2 regions of the Streptomyces sp. NPDC002835 genome follow, and region 1 is predicted to be linked to the other one. Evidence: riboswitches for the same ligand, from Rfam matches in the RefSeq annotation. Region 1 holds a riboswitch; the other holds the start of a gene.
What was found. Region 1 has a riboswitch for thiamine pyrophosphate ahead of thiO (glycine oxidase ThiO). Riboswitches for the same ligand answer to the same signal wherever they lie in the genome.

Region 1 (8,004 bases):
GGACGGGCCGCCCCGGGCCGTGACCGGCCGGGCCCGGGTAATAAAGTCACGGACATGGCACGGATTGCGGTGATCGGCGCCGGGATGGGCGCCATGGCGGCTGCCGCCCGGCTGGCCGTGGCAGGCCACCGGGTGACGGTGTACGAGCGTGGGTCCACGCACGGCGGCTCGGTGGGCCGCTTCGAGCGGGACGGCTTCGCCTTCGACACCGGCCCCGGTCTGCTGCATCTCCCGGCGGTCTGGCGGGACCTGTTCGTGAAGACCGGCAAGGAGCCCCTGGAGAAGTGCGTCGAGCTGACGCAGGTGGATCCGGCGAGCCGGCACGTCTTCGCCGACGGCACGGACGTCCTGCTGCCCAACGTGTCGCGGGCGGGCATCCTTTCGGCTCTGGAGGCGGCGCTCGGGCCCGGGTCGGGCGAACGCTGGGGCGGGTTCCTCGGCCGCGCCCGGGACGCCTGGGAGCGTTCACGCCGTCCGCTGCTGGAGGAGCCGCTGCCCGCGGACACCTCGCCGTTCTCGAAGGACCCCTATCCGGCGCTGAGGCAGGGCCTGTTGCGGCGGCCCGCCCGCACACTCGGCGAGATCGGCGCCCGCGAGTTGCGCGACCCGCGGCTGGCCGCGCTGCTCGGCAGCCACGCCACGGCGTACGGGCTGGATCCCCGCACCGCGCCGGCCGCCGCCGCAGTGCTGCCGTACATGGAGCAGACCTTCGGCTCCTGGTACGTGAAGGGCGGTCTGCGCGCCCTCGCCGACGCGGTGCGCCAGCGGTGTCTGGCCAGGAAGGTGGAGTTCGTGTTCGACACCGCCGTGACCGGCGTGCTGGAGAAGGACGGCCGCGTGGTGGGCCTGGAGCTGGACCGCGGCAGCCAGGTGGAGACGGACATCGTGGTGTCCGGGGCCCCACTGCCCTCTCTTGTCGAGAACCGCGTCGTGACGTGGGACGGCCGAGACGAGCCGTGGCACCGCCGCCCCAAGGCGTGTACGGGGCGGCTGACGGTCCATCTGGCGCTGCGCGGCGGTCGGCCGGACGACGCCGTGCACCGCACCGTGGTGCACACCCCGGACGCGGCGGCCGAATGGGACGCGATCGACGCCGGCGCCACCGGCGCGCACCCGACCGTGACCGTCATGCGCCCCGACGACCCGCTGCTGCGGCCCGACGACGGCCACGAGGCGGTCACGCTGACGGCCACCGTGCCGGCCGGACTGCGGGACGGGCAGAGCTGGGCGGAGGCCGCCGAAGCGGCGGCCGACCGGCTGGTGGCGGCGGCCCAGTCCGCGGTGCCCGGCCTGCGCGAGCGGATCCTGTGGCGCGAGGTGCGCACCCCCGACGACACCCGCCACGACACCGGCTGCGCGGCGGTCCCGGCCCCGGCTCTCGCCGGCGGGTCCGGCGCGTTCCTGCCGGCGCCCAACACCGGGCCGCTGTCCGGTCTTTACTTCGCCGGCGGCTGGGCGCATCCCGGCGGCGGGCTGGCGCACGCGGGCATGTCGGGAGCTCTGGTGGCGGGGCTGATCGTGGAGGGCGCGGACTTCCGCGGCTCGCGCTGAGGGGGCAGCGGCCGCGGAGTTCCGCCGCTCAGTAGCGGTACTGCTGCTGCTCGTTGTAGCCGGAGTCGTAGTACACCGGGGGCGGTTCTTCCTGGTCGCCCTCGCGCTGCTGCGGCACCCAGACCCCGCCGGGCGGCGTCTCGCTGTAGCCGTCCTGCTGGCCGTAGGCGGCGTACTGCTGCTGGTCTCCGTAGCCCGCGCCGTAGGCGTCGTAGGTGCTGTACTGCTGACCGCCCACGTACGGGTCGGAGTACGTGGCGTACTGCTGGCCGGTGCCGTAGTCGTACTGGCCGGCGTAGGTCGGCTGCTCCGCGGGCTGCTGCTGGGAGTGGTCGGCGTACGCGTCGTATCCCGAGGCGTACGGGTCCTGGGCGGCGGCGTCGTGCCGGGGCGCGTCCTGGGCCGCGTAGGCCGCCGGGGTGTAGACGCCGTACTGCCCGGTGTCGTCCGGCAGCGGCTGGGGCTCGTAGACGCCCGGGCCCTCGTCGGCCGCGGCCGGGCCGTGGTCGGGCGTGTCGTAGGAGATGTCGGTGACCTCGAGCGTGGGCTCCCGCTCGGCCTCCGGGGCGCCGGACCTGCGGCGCCTGCTCACGCCGGGGCTGCCGCCCAGGGCCCAGCCGGTGGAGAAGCCGCGCCGGAAGGAGAGCGTCACATAGGTCTGGCCGACCGCGAACGCCATGGTCCCCAGGGCGATCACCACGACGGAGGCCATCAGCACGCCTATGACGACACCGAGGAAGCCGCAGAACGCGAGCACCCGCCAGCGCAGCCGCGCCTTGTACTGCAGCAGCACCTCGCCCAGCAGCCACAGCGCGACGACGCCGAACGCGACGTAGAGGACCGTCCAGCCCATGTCCGCCCCTCTCCTGCGGCCGCCGGCCCCGGGGCGGGGCGGGTACGGCCGGTCAGGACTGCTCGTGCAGTCCGAGATTCTCGTAGATTTCGAGCGTCGCGGTGGAGTTGTTGAGCGTGATGAAGTGCAGCCCTGGGACACCCTCGGCAAGCAGCCTCGCGCAGAACTCCGTCGCGAACTCGATGCCAATGGAGCGTACAGCGGCGGGATCGTCCTTGACCGCGAGGATCCGTTCTTTCAGTTCGGCCGGGAAGTGCGCGTTGCTGAGAGTGGCGAACCGTTCGATCTGTCTGACGCTGGTGACGGGCATGATCTCGGGGATGATCGGGGTTTCGCAACCCGCTGCACCGACCCGGTCCCGGAGGCGCAGATAGTCCTCGGGGCGGAAGAACATCTGCGTGATCGCGTAGTCGGCGCCGGCGCGGCACTTGTCCACGAAGTGCCGGATGTCCTCGTCCCACCCGGTCGAGCGGGGGTGCATCTCGGGGAACGCCGCCACCCCCACGCAGAAGTCGCCGGACTCCTTGATGAGCCGGACGAGGTCCGCCGCGTACCGCACACCCTCGGGGTGTTCGACCCACTCGCCCATCGGGTCGCCGGGCGGGTCGCCGCGGACGGCGAGGATGTTGCGGATGCCCGCGTCCGCGTACTGGCCGATCATGTTGCGCAGCTCGGCGACGGAGTGGTTCACCGCGGTGAGGTGCGCGACGGGCGTCAGGGTGGTGTCGGCGGCGATCTGCTGGGTCGCCCTGACGGTGCCGGCGCGGGTGGAGCCGCCGGCGCCGTAGGTCACCGAGACGAAGTTGGGAGCGACCGCCTCGACCCTGCGCAGCGCGTTCCACAGGTTCCGCTCGCCCTTCTCGGTCTTGGGCGCCCAGAACTCGAACGAGTACGACGTCCTGCCCGTCGCAAGCATGTCGCGCACCGTTCGCGCGCGATCCGTTCTGGTGGAAGCAGTACCGAGGGCCATACCCGCAGGTTAGCCAGACCATGGGGGTCCCCCAACCCGATCGGGAAAATTGTCGCCTTTGTCCATCTCTTGTCCATCCCTTGGACAGAAAACGGACGATCACTGCGGCTGGATCGGTGCGGTGAGACGGGCGTGGCGGATCGGCGCGGCGGTGGGTCAGGGCCTGGCCCTGACCCGCTTCGCCAGGTCGGCGGCGGCCGCTGCCGGGTCGTCGGCCTCGGTGATCGCCCGAACGACGACGACCCTGCGCGCGCCGGCGTCCAGCACCTCGTCCAGATTGCCCGCGTCGATGCCGCCGATGGCGAACCAGGGCCGCTCGGCGCCGAGCCCCGCCGCGTACCGCACCAGGTCGAGGCCGGGGGCGTGACGCCCGGGCTTGGTCGGGGTGGGCCAGCAGGGGCCGGTGCAGTAGTAGTCCACGCCCGGCTCGACCGCGGCGGCGGCCGCCTCGGACTCGGAGTGCGTCGAACGGCCGATCAGCACGCCGTCGCCCAGGACGGCGCGCGCGGCGGGCACCGGCAGGTCGCCCTGGCCCAGGTGCAGCACGTCGGCGCCGATGGCGTGCGCCACGTCGGCTCGGTCGTTCACCGCAAGCAGTTTGCCGTGCCTGCGGCAGGCGTCGGCGAAGACCTGGAGGTGTTCCAGCTCCTCACCGGCCTCCATGCCCTTGTCGCGCAGCTGCACGACGTCCACGCCGGACGTCAGCACGGCGTCGAGGAATGCGGGAAGGTCTCCCTGCCGCTTGCGGGCGTCCGTGCACAGATAGAGCCGGGCGTCGGACAGCAGCGCGCGAGCCGTGGCCATGAGGCGATCCCCCCTTCGGGCGGCCGGATGTACGGGACGGGCGCGGCCCGTCCCGTACATCCCGCCGCGGTGATGTTTTCCGGTATGTCAGACGGCGAGCGCCTGTGCGCGGCGCTTCACCTCCGTACCGCGATTCTCGCTGAGCGCCTGCGCGGGCGTGCCCGGCAGGCTCGGGTCAGGAGTGAACAGCCACTCCAGCATCTCTTCGTCGTTGAAGCCGTCGTCCCTCAGGAGGGTCAGGGTCCCCGAAAGGCCCTTGACCACCTTGTCGCCGTCGATGAAGGCGGCAGGCACCTGAAGCGCCCGGTTCTCGCCGCGGCGCACCGCGATCAGCTGGCCTTCCTTGACCAGCTGCCGCACGCGCGTCACCTCGACATCGAGCATTTCCGCGATGTCCGGCAGGTAAAGCCAGGCGGGGACGAGAGCATCGATCTTTGCGTCAATCTCGGTCACGGGACAAGCCTGCCATCCACGACCGACAGTCGGAAGCCGGGACCTGCCGTGCCGCCCCTTCAGGGGACGCCGAACGCCGCCTTCAGAGGGACTGTTCTCGCCTTCAGGGCGACTGCGCCGCCGCTTTCAGAGGCACCGAGGGGTCGGCGGCCCGCGCCGGGTCCAGCGCCGCCCCGGACACGATCAGCTTGCGCCCCTGCGCCAGGTCACGCGGCCGGCCGACGGCCAGCAGCGCCACGAGGGCGCCGCCGCGCAGCCACAGCACCGACCAGGTCTCCTCGGCGGGGTCGCCGCGCCACAGCAGGGTGTCGGCGGCGCCGTGGTGGCCGGCGTACTGGACGAAACGGCCGAACTGCTCCGACCAGAAGTACGGCACGGGGTCGTACGGCTCCAGGTCCTCGCCGCCGGTGATGTTCGCGGCGACGGTGCGCGGCCCCTGGAGCGCGTTGTCCCAGTGATGCACGAGCAGCCGCTGCCCGTAGCGGCCGGACGGGTAGGAGGCGCAGTCCCCCACGGCGTACACGTCGGGCGCGGAGGCGCGCAGCCACTCGTCGGCGACGACCGCCCCGTCGGGGCCCAGCTCGATGCCGGAGCCGGCGAGCAGGCCGGTGGCGGGCCGGGCGCCGATGCCGACGACGACGGCGCCGGCCGGGATCCTGCGGCCCCCGGCCAGAACGACGGCGCCCGGCTCGATCGCGGCGACCCGGGCGCCGGTGATCAGCTCGGCCCCGTACTGCCCGTACCAGGCGGCCATCGGGGCGGCGACCTCGGCGGGCATGGTGCCGGCGAGGGGGCGGTCGGCGACCTCGACGACGGTGACGGCGCAGCCGGCCTGCCGGGCGGCCGTAGCGAACTCCGCGCCGATCCAGCCGGCGCCGACCACGACGATGTCGTGCTTCTCGGCGAGCAGGGGCCGCAGTCGCGCGGCGTCGTCCAGCGTGCGCAGCAGATGGACGCCGGGGACGCCGGACGCGCCCGGCAGGGTGACCGGCTCCGCGCCGGTGGCCAGCACCAGCACGTCGTACGGGACGGGGCCGGCCGCGGTGTCGACTTCGTGGGCGTCCGTGCGCACCCCGGTCACCTCGACGCCGAGGCGCAGCTCGACGTCCAGGGCCTCGAAGTCGATGTCGAACGCCGAGCCCTCCGCCGTACCGAGCAGGACCGCCTTGGACAGCGGGGGCCGGTCGTACGGCTGGTGCGGCTCGGCCCCGAGGACGGCGACCGGGCCGGCGAAACCCCGCTCGCGGAGGGCCACCGCCGTCTGGACCCCGGCCATGCCGGCGCCGACGATCACCACGCGCCGCCGCTCTGCTGTCTGCTGCTGCCGTTCTTCCACCCGCACACCTTACGTACCTGACGACGGGTCAGGAGGCTGCCGACGGTCCGGAGGGCAGCTCCTCCACCACGCTCGTGCCGCGGCCCTCCTGGGACTCCCACTCCCACGTCTCCTCCAGCCGCACCCGCCCGTCCGGCAGTTCCACCACCAGGGACACGCAGTGACCGGACGACGTCCCGCCGTCGGTCTTCAGCTGCACATAACGGAAGTCCAGCCGGTCGCCCTCCCGGGTCCCCACCAGGTGTCCGCGCACCACGTCACCGCCCTGGTACTCGGCCCAGACCGTGCCCCGCTCCTCGTGGTACGTGAAGCGCGTGCGGGTGCCGACCTGGCCCGGAGCCTGGTCCGCGACCGGCGAGAGAACGAGTCCGTCGAGAGTCTTCGCCACTGCTGCGGCTCCCTTACTGGGCGTCGGGGCGGGAGGTTAGGGTAGCCACCGTAAGGCACTCGCGGGAGCCCGGACGCACCGGGCTGAGAGGGAGGCTGACCGGCCTCCGACCGTACGAACCTGATCCGGGTCATGCCGGCGAAGGGAGGGGCTGGACGCCCATGTCGTCTCGTACACCACACACCCCCGACGTCCTTGTCGTGGGGGGCGGAATCATCGGCCTGGTCACGGCCTGGCGCGCGGCGCAGCGGGGTCTGCGGGTCACCGTCGCCGACCCGGAGCCGGGCGGCGGCGCGGCGCGGGTCGCCGCCGGCATGCTGGCCGCCGTCACCGAACTCCACTACGGCGAGCAGACGCTGCTCGGCCTCAACCTCGAATCGGCCCGCCGTTATCCGGCCTTCGTCGCCGAGCTGGAGGAGGCGAGCGGGCAGCGGGTGGGACACCGCTCCTGCGGCACGCTCGCCGTCGCCCTCGACGCCGACGACCGGGCGCATCTGCGCGAACTGCACGCGCTGCAGCGCCGTTCGGGCCTCGATTCCGAATGGCTCTCAGGCCGCGAGTGCCGCCGCCTCGAACCGATGCTGGCGCCCGGCGTACGCGGCGGGCTGCGGGTGGACGGCGACCACCAGGTCGACCCGCGGCGGCTGGCGGCGGCGCTCGTCGTCGCCTGCGAGCGGGCCGGCGTCGGCCTCCGCCGCACCTGGGCGGATCGGCTGCTCGTCGAGGGCGACCGGGCGGTGGGGGCGGTCCTCGCCGACGGCGCCGAAGTGCGCGCGGAACAGGTCGTGTTGGCGGGCGGCAGCCTGAGCGGCCGGCTGAAGGGCGTACCGGCGGACGTGGTGCCGCCCGTACGGCCGGTCAAGGGCCAGGTCCTGCGGCTGACCGTGCCGCAGCCGTACGCGCCGTTCCTGTCCCGCACGGTGCGCGCCGTTGTGCGCGGCAGCCATGTCTACCTCGTGCCGCGCGAGGACGGCGAGCTCGTCGTCGGCGCCACCAGCGAGGAACTCGGCTGGGACACGACGGTCACCGCGGGCGGGGTGTACGAGCTGCTGCGCGACGCGCACGAACTGGTGCCGGGCATCACCGAACTGCCCCTGGTGGAGACCCGCGCCGGACTGCGGCCGGGCTCGCCCGACAACGCCCCGCTGCTGGGCTTCACGGAGCTGCCGGGGCTGCTGCTGGCCACCGGGCACTACCGCAACGGGGTGCTGCTGACGCCCGTCACCGGCGACGTACTGGCTCAGGCGCTGCTGAGCGGCGAACTGCCGGAGGTGGCGCGGCCCTTCTCGCCGCGGCGCTTCGCGGCGGGGCCGGTTCTCGCGGACGCCGTTCTCGAGGAGCAGCCCGCATGAACGTCTCCGTCAGCATCTCCGTCAACGGCGAGGCGCGGGATCTCGCCGCGGGAACCACGCTGGACGCCGTCGTCGCGGAGCTCACCGCCGCGTCCTCGGGTGTCGCCGCGGCCGTCAACGAGACCGTCGTCCCGCGCGGCCAGTGGCCCGGCACCCGCCTCGGCGACGGTGACCGCGTCGAGATTCTCACCGCAGTGCAGGGAGGCTGAGCCGCCATGGCAGACGACCGCTTCACTCTCGCCGGTACCACGTTCGACTCCCGGCTGATCATGGGTACGGGCGGGGCACCCAGCCTCG
Region 2 (8,004 bases), on a different contig from region 1:
CCGGACGTGCGCACCCGGCGATGTTCAACAAGATCGTGGCGGACTACTACGGTGCCCTGACCCCGATCAACCAGCTGGCCTCGTTCTCCGTTCCCGAGCCGCGGATGGCCGTCGTCACGCCGTTCGACAAGACCGCGCTGCGCAACATCGAGCAGGCGATCCGCGACTCGGACCTCGGCGTCAACCCGAGCAACGACGGCAACATCATTCGCGTGGTGTTCCCGGAGCTGACCCAGGACCGCCGCAAGGAATACATCAAGGTCGCCAAGACCAAGGCCGAGGACGCCAAGATCTCGATCCGCTCCGTGCGCCGCAAGGCCAAGGAGACCATCGACAAGCTGATCAAGGACGGCGAGGTCGGCGAGGACGAGGGCCGCCGTGCGGAGAAGGAGCTCGACGACACCACCGCGAAGTACGTGGCGCAGGTGGACGAGCTGCTGAAGCACAAGGAAGCCGAGCTGCTCGAGGTCTGATGAACGACTCTTCCTGGGGGGCCTCGCACGGCGCCGGATACGCCGGCGCGTGGCCGCCGCCCGAGCAGGGGCCCCTCCCGGCGGGTTCCGCCCACGATGGGCACGACGCGCGGTATACATCTGAGACGCGGCCCATGCCCATCGTGCCGGACTTCCCCGACGCAGGCAGAGACGCCGACAACCGTCGCGGCGCAGACCGCGAGGACCGTGACCGGGGGGCCGCTCGACTGGGCGGCCCCCTGTTCCGTGACGAAACGCCGCAGGAGCCCATGCCCACCCCGCCGCCGCCGGGCGAGCCCACCCCACAGCCGCCCTCGCGGCCCGAGCCCCCGCAGAAGAAGCGGGCCGGCCGGGATCTGCGTGCGGCGATAGGGGTCGGCGTCGGCCTCGGCGCGGTGATCGTCCTCTCGCTCTTCTTCGTGAAGGCCGTCTTCGTCGGTGTGATCGCCGTCGCCGTCGTCGTCGGTCTGTGGGAGCTGACCTCCCGCCTCGAGGAGCGCAAGCAGATCAAGGCGCCCCTCGTCCCGCTCGCGGTGGGCGGCGCGGCGATGGTCGTCGCCGGTTACGTCCGCGGCGCGGAGGGTGCCTGGGTCGCGATGGCGCTCACCTCCCTCGCGGTCCTGGTCTGGCGGATGACCGAACCGCCGGAGGGTTATCTGCGGGATGTCACGGCCGGCATCTTCGCGGCGTTCTACGTCCCCTTCCTGGCCACCTTCGTCGCCCTGATGCTGGCGGCGGACGACGGACCGGAGAGGGTGATCACGTTCCTGCTGCTGACCGTGGTCAGCGACACCGGCGCGTACGCGGTCGGCTGGCGCTTCGGCAGGACCAAGCTGGCGCCGCGCATCAGCCCCGGCAAGACCCGCGAGGGGCTGCTCGGCGCGGTGTCGTTCGCGATGGCCGCGGGCGCGCTGTGCATGCAGTTCCTCGTCGGCGGCGGCACCTGGTGGCAGGGCCTGCTCCTCGGCCTCGCGGTCGCGGTCAGCGCCACGCTCGGCGACCTGGGCGAGTCGATGATCAAGCGGGACCTCGGCATCAAGGACATGGGCACGCTGCTCCCCGGGCACGGCGGCATCATGGACCGGCTGGACTCCCTCCTGCCGACGGCCCCGGTGGTGTGGCTGCTGCTGGTGCTCTTCGTCGGGTCGGGCTGAGTCGCGGATTCGTCCGCGGGGGCTCGTCGTCCACAGGGCGGCGGGCCCTTCGTGCTTACTGCGGCCGCGGCGGCGATCCTTGTCGGATCCGGAGGGCAACGCTTCGCGCTCCGGTGCGGCCGGCGCGATCTCGCGCCGTCTCCACAGCAGCCGAAACCGCCCGGCCCCAGAGAGATTTGCCGCTTATGTCTATTTTCTATGGGAATTTTATCTTTAGGATGGGAGTATCCGATTTCCAGGGGGTGAGCGGATGTCTACGGGAACTCTTCTCGCGATCATCATCCCGGTTGCCGCCGTGCTGGCGGCGCTCGCCGTGCTCGGCTGGTTCGCCATGCGCCGGCGCCGTCTGCGGCAGCGGTTCGGCCCCGAGTACGAGCGGACCGCCGAGGACGCGGGCAGCCTGAGCGCCGCCGACCGCGAACTGAGCGCCCGGGAGAAGCGGCACGACGCGCTGGACATCAAACCGCTGACTCCTGCCGTCCATGACCGCTACGCCCAGGACTGGCAGAAGGTCCAGGGTGACTTCGTGGATCATCCCGAGGAGGCGGTGCAGGAGGCGGACCTCCTGGTGACCTCGCTCATGCGGGAACGCGGCTACCCCACGGACAACCTCGAACAGAAAGTGCAGGACCTGTCCGTCGAGCACGGCAGGACCGTGGAGCACTACCGCGCCGCCCATGACGTCAACGAGCGCAGTCGGCAGCACAAGGCGAACACCGAACAACTCCGTGGCGCGATGGTGCACTATCGCGCGCTCTTCGACGAACTGCTCTCCGACGGCGGGCCCCGTCAGGCCCGCGCGTGAGCGCCTCGGACATCGGAACTCTTCGACCATCAGGACGGAGGAGAGATGGAACGCGAACACACGCCAGGCCCGGCCGAGACCGGACTCTCCACGGACGACCTTGCCGCGCCTCCGGACAGGGGTGTGGGCGACCGGCCCGAGGCCCAGTCCCCGGGTTTCCCGGGCGAGGCCCCCGGGGCGACGTCGGAGGCCGAGGCGATGCCGCCCGAAGCCTCGACCGTCCCGCGGGAGCCGGAACCCGGGGCGGACACCCTGGATGCGTCCGCAGGGGAAGACGCTCCGCAGCTTCTGACTGAGGAGGACGAGTCAGGATTCCGCACGCGGTGGCAGGAAATCCAGAACCGATTCGTCGACGACCCGCGTGAGGCCGTCCATGAGGCCGACGGCCTGGTGGCGGATGTCATGCAGACCTTGGCCGCTACTTTCTCCCAGCACAAGCAGGACCTGGAGGGGCAGTGGAGCAAGGGCGAGGAGGCCGACACGGAGGACCTGCGCCTGGCCCTGCGGAAGTACCGGTCCTTCTTCAACCGGCTGTTGTCGAGCTGAGCAACCGTCGCTTCGGTTTGCACCTGTGACCGGCGGGACGAGCCGGCCGGAGCCCCCGCCGCTCGAGAGCGGGGGCTCGTCCGGTGCCCGCGGATCACCGCAAACGATCTGCGACACTGGTACGGACATGCCTAAGCCCGGAGAACTCACTTTCGTCGCCCCCCGCGGAGCCAAGAAGCCGCCGCGGCACCTCGCCGACCTCACGCCCGCCGAGCGCAAGGAGGCCGTCGCCGCGATCGGCGAGAAGCCGTTCCGCGCCAAGCAGCTGTCCCAGCACTACTTCGCGCGGTACGCGCACGACCCGGCGCAGTGGACCGACATCCCCGCCGCGGCCCGCGACAAGCTCGCCGGAGAGCTGCTGCCCGACCTGATGTCGGTCGTACGGCACATCTCCTGCGACGACGACACCACCCGCAAGACGCTCTGGCGCCTGCACGACGGCACGCTCGTCGAGTCCGTGCTCATGCGCTACCCGGACCGGGTCACCATGTGCATCTCCTCGCAGGCAGGCTGCGGGATGAACTGCCCCTTCTGCGCCACCGGGCAGGCCGGTCTCGACCGGAACCTGTCGACCGCCGAGATCGTGCACCAGATCGTCGACGGCATGCGGGCGCTGCGCGACGGCGAGGTCCCCGGAGGGCCGGCCCGGCTGTCCAACATCGTCTTCATGGGCATGGGCGAGCCGCTCGCCAACTACAAGCGGGTCGTCGGAGCAGTCCGCCGCCTCACCGACCCCGAGCCGGACGGTCTCGGGCTCTCGCAGCGCGGCATCACCGTTTCGACCGTCGGCCTGGTGCCGGCGATGCTGCGCTTCGCCGACGAGGGCTTCAAGTGCCGTCTCGCGGTGTCGCTGCACGCCCCGGACGACGAGCTGCGCGACACCCTGGTCCCGGTCAACACCCGCTGGAAGGTGCGCGAGGTCCTCGACGCCGCCTGGGAGTACGCCGAGAAGTCCGGCCGCCGGATCTCCATCGAGTACGCGCTGATCCGCGACATCAACGACCAGGCGTGGCGCGGCGATCTGCTCGGCCGGCTGCTCAAGGGCAAGCGGGTCCACGTCAACCTGATCCCGCTCAACCCGACGCCCGGCTCCAAGTGGACGGCGTCGCGCCCCGAGGACGAGAAGGCGTTCGTGGAGGCCATCGCCGCGCACGGTGTGCCGGTCACCGTCCGGGACACCCGCGGTCAGGAGATCGACGGGGCCTGCGGGCAGCTGGCCGCGCAGGAGCGGTGACCGAAGGGCCGTCGGCCATGGCTGATACTGTGCCCTGTGCGTTCGCACAAATGAACAACAAAACATTCCGACAGGGGAGCGCACCACAGCGCTGAGAGTGCGGCAGGCCGTCACGGCCGCGGGCCGCAGACCCTCGGACCTGATCCGGGTCATACCGGCGTAGGGAGTCAGCATCATCATGAACAGCCAGCTTCGGCGTGCCGTCGGCACGGCACTCGTCGGCGCCCTCGGCATCACGACGCTCGCCGCGTGCGGCGGGGAGTCCAAGGACTCCGGATCCGGCGGCGGGAGCGAGTCGAAGACCGTCACGCTCGTCAGCCACGATTCCTTCGCGGCGTCAGAGGCGGTGCTCAAGGAGTTCACCCGGCAGACCGGCTACACGGTCAAGGTGCTCAAGAGCGGCGACGCCGGCGCCGCGCTCAACAAGGAGATCCTGACCAAGGGCTCCCCGCAGGGCGACGTCTTCTTCGGGGTCGACAACACCCTCCTCTCCCGCGCGCTCGACAACGACCTCTTCACGCCCCACGAGGCCGAGGGCCTCGACCGGGTCGTCCCCGAGGTGCAGCTCGACGCGGACAAGCACCGGGTGACGCCCGTCGACACCGGCGACATCTGCGTCAACTACGACAAGAGGTTCTTCGCAGACAAGAAGCTCGCGCCGCCGAAGACCTTCACCGACCTCGCGAAGCCCGAGTACAAGAACATGCTCGTCGTCGAGAACGCCGCCACCTCCTCGCCCGGCCTCGGCTTCCTCCTCGGCACCGTCGGCGAGTACGGCGAGTCCGGCTGGCAGGGCTACTGGAAGAAGCTCAAGGACAACGGCGTCAAGGTCGTCGACGGCTGGGAGCAGGCGTACAACGAGGAGTTCTCCGGGTCCGCCGGCGGCAAGAAGGCGGGGGCCGACCGCCCGCTCGTCGTCTCGTACGCCTCCAGCCCGCCCGTCGAGGTCCTCTACTCCGACCCGCAGCCGGCCGAGGCGCCGACCGGTGTGGCCACCGGCACCTGCTTCCGCCAGATCGAGTTCGCCGGCCTGCTCAAGGGCGCGGAGAACGAGGCGGGCGGCAAGGCGCTGCTGGACTTCATGATCAGCAGGAAGTTCCAGGAGGACATGCCGCTGAACATGTTCGTCAACCCGGTCGTCGAGGACGCGAAGCTGCCCGAGCTGTTCACCGAGCACGGCGCCGTGATCGAGAAGCCCGAGACCGTCGCCGCGGACACCATCGCGAAGAACCGTGAGCAGTGGGTCCGGTCGTGGTCCTCGCTCGTCGTGAAGTAAGGACGTCCCTGCGCGGGAACGCGGCACGGCTCGGCCTGATGGCCGGCCCGGTCGCGTTCTTCGCCGTCTTCTTCGCCTACCCCGTCTCCGCGATCGTCGGGCGCGGTCTCCACGCCGACGACGCCTGGCAGTTCGGCCGGTTCGGCGAGGTGCTCGGCCGGCCGGACATCCTGTCGGTGCTGTGGTTCACCACCTGGCAGGCGCTCGCCTCCACGGCGCTGACCCTGCTGATCGCGCTCCCCGGCGCCTACGCCTTCGCCCGCCTCGACTTCCCGGGCAAGCGGCTGCTGCGCGCGGTCGTCACCGTGCCGTTCGTGCTGCCGACGGTCGTCGTCGGCACGGCCTTCCTGGCACTGCTGGGCCGCGGCGGGCTCCTCGACGAACTGTGGGGCGTCCGGCTGGACACCACCGTGTGGGCCATCCTCCTCGCGCACGTCTTCTTCAACTACGCCGTGGTCGTCCGCACCGTCGGCGGCCTCTGGTCGCAGCTCGACCCGCGCCAGGAGGAGGCCGCCCGGGTCCTCGGCGCCGGCCGCTTCGCCGCGTGGCGGCGGGTGACGCTCCCCGCTCTCGTACCGTCACTGGCCGCCGCCGCCCTGATGGTCTTCCTCTTCACCTTCACCTCGTTCGGCATCGTGCAGATCCTCGGCGGCCCGTCCTTCTCCACCCTGGAGGTGGAGATCTACCGGCAGACCGCCGACTTCCTGGACCTGACCACGGCGGCCGTGCTGACCATGGTGCAGTTCACCGCGGTCGGCGTCGTCCTCGCCGTGCACGCCTGGACCGTACGGCGGCGCGAGAGCGCACTGCGGCTCGCCGACCCCGCGCGCACCGCGCGCCGGCCGCGCGGCGCGGCCCAGTGGACGCTGCTCGGCGGCGTCCTGGCCACCGTGGCCGTCCTGCTGCTGGCGCCGCTCGCGGTGCTGGTCGAGCGCTCCTTCGACACCCCGGCCGGCTACGGGCTCGACTACTACCGGGAGCTGACCACCGTCGACCCGTCCGGCGGCGCCTTCCTCGTGCCGCCGATCGACGCCGTGTGGAACTCGCTCCGGTACGCCCTGGCCGCCACGGCCATCGCGGTCGCGGTCGGCGGGCTCGCCGCGGCGGCGCTCACCCGCAGGGCCGGCCGGCTGGTCCGCGGCTTCGACGCCCTGTTGATGCTGCCGCTCGGCGTCTCCGCCGTGACCGTGGGCTTCGGCTTCCTCATCACCCTCGACGAACCGCCGCTCGACCTGCGCGCCTCCTGGATCCTGGTGCCCCTCGCCCAGGCACTCGTCGGCGTGCCCTTTGTCGTCCGCACCATGCTCCCGGTGCTGCGCGCCGTGGACGAACGGCTGCGGGAGGCCGCCGCCGTCCTCGGCGCGTCACCGCTGCGGGCCTGGCGCGAGGTCGACCTGCCGCTGGTGCGCAGGGCGCTGCTGGTGGCCGCCGGCTTCGCCTTCGCCGTCTCCCTCGGCGAGTTCGGCGCGACCGTCTTCATCGCCCGGCCCGACAACCCGACGCTGCCCGTCGCCGTCGCCCGCCTGCTGGGCCGGCCCGGCGAGCTCAACTACGGGCAGGCGATGGCGCTGAGCACGATCCTGATGGTGGTGTGCGCGGTGGCGCTGCTCCTGCTCGAACGCGTCCGCACCCAGTCCACGACCGAGGAGTTCTGATGACACTGCTGGAACTCCGGGGCGTGAGCGTACGGTTCGGGTCGCGGACCGCGCTCGACACGGTGGACCTGAAGGTCGCCGAGCACGAGATCGTGTGCCTGCTCGGGCCGAGCGGCAGCGGCAAGTCCACGCTGCTGCGGGCGGTCGCCGGGCTCCAGGACATCGACGCGGGCCGGGTTCTGCTCGGCGGCGCCGACCAGTCGGGGGTGCCGGTGCACCGCCGCGGCGTCGGGCTCATGTTCCAGGACCACCAGCTCTTCCCGCAGCGGGACGTCGGCGGCAACGTCGCGTTCGGACTGCGGATGCACGGCGCCGGCCGGGGCGAACAGGCCCGCCGGACGGACGAGTTGCTGGAACTCGTCGGCCTGCCCGGCGCGCACAGACGGTCCGTCGCGGCGCTCTCCGGCGGCGAGCAGCAGCGGGTCGCCCTCGCCAGGGCACTGGCGCCCGAGCCGAGGATCCTGATGCTCGACGAACCGCTCGGGCAGCTGGACCGCGGGCTGCGGGAACGGCTCGTCGTCGAACTGCGCGGCCTGTTCGGGCGGTTGGGCACGACGGTGCTCGCCGTCACCCACGACCAGGGCGAGGCCTTCGCGCTCGCCGACCGTGTCGCCGTCATGCGGGACGGGAGGATCGCGCAGGCGGGGACTCCGCTGGAGGTCTGGCAGCGGCCCGCGTCGGAGTTCGTCGCCCGCTTCCTCGGCTTCGACAACGTGGTGGCCGCGACGGTCGTCGGCTCGGCCGCCGACACGGTGTGGGGCAAGATCCCCGTGCCGGACGGCTCACCGCAGGGCGCGCGCACGGTCCTCGTACGGCCCGACGGCGTACGGCTCACCGACCCCACGCAGGGCCTGCGATGCA

Region 2: another riboswitch for thiamine pyrophosphate. It lies ahead of ACWD01_RS15860 (thiamine ABC transporter substrate-binding protein); the one in region 1 lies ahead of thiO (glycine oxidase ThiO).

What each region holds. Positions count from the first base shown of each region.
Region 1 covers NZ_JBSFUW010000008.1:230,493-238,496, forward strand. The annotation lists gene ACWD01_RS11860 (phytoene desaturase family protein) at 55-1,551, shown strand; gene ACWD01_RS11865 (hypothetical protein) at 1,580-2,404, opposite strand; gene metF (methylenetetrahydrofolate reductase [NAD(P)H]) at 2,457-3,374, opposite strand; gene thiE (thiamine phosphate synthase) at 3,531-4,178, opposite strand; gene ACWD01_RS11880 (Rv2175c family DNA-binding protein) at 4,266-4,631, opposite strand; gene ACWD01_RS11885 (NAD(P)/FAD-dependent oxidoreductase) at 4,735-5,907, opposite strand; gene ACWD01_RS11890 (hypothetical protein) at 5,996-6,355, opposite strand; TPP riboswitch at 6,407-6,519, shown strand; gene thiO (glycine oxidase ThiO) at 6,517-7,707, shown strand; gene thiS (sulfur carrier protein ThiS) at 7,704-7,916, shown strand; gene ACWD01_RS11905 (thiazole synthase) at 7,923-8,004, shown strand, end outside.
Region 2 covers NZ_JBSFUW010000012.1:116,268-124,271, reverse strand. The annotation lists gene frr (ribosome recycling factor) at 1-473, shown strand, start outside; gene ACWD01_RS15880 (phosphatidate cytidylyltransferase) at 473-1,627, shown strand; gene ACWD01_RS15875 (hypothetical protein) at 1,878-2,432, shown strand; gene ACWD01_RS15870 (hypothetical protein) at 2,478-2,978, shown strand; gene rlmN (23S rRNA (adenine(2503)-C(2))-methyltransferase RlmN) at 3,106-4,212, shown strand; TPP riboswitch at 4,275-4,395, shown strand; gene ACWD01_RS15860 (thiamine ABC transporter substrate-binding protein) at 4,391-5,488, shown strand; gene ACWD01_RS15855 (ABC transporter permease) at 5,527-7,143, shown strand; gene ACWD01_RS15850 (ABC transporter ATP-binding protein) at 7,143-8,004, shown strand, end outside.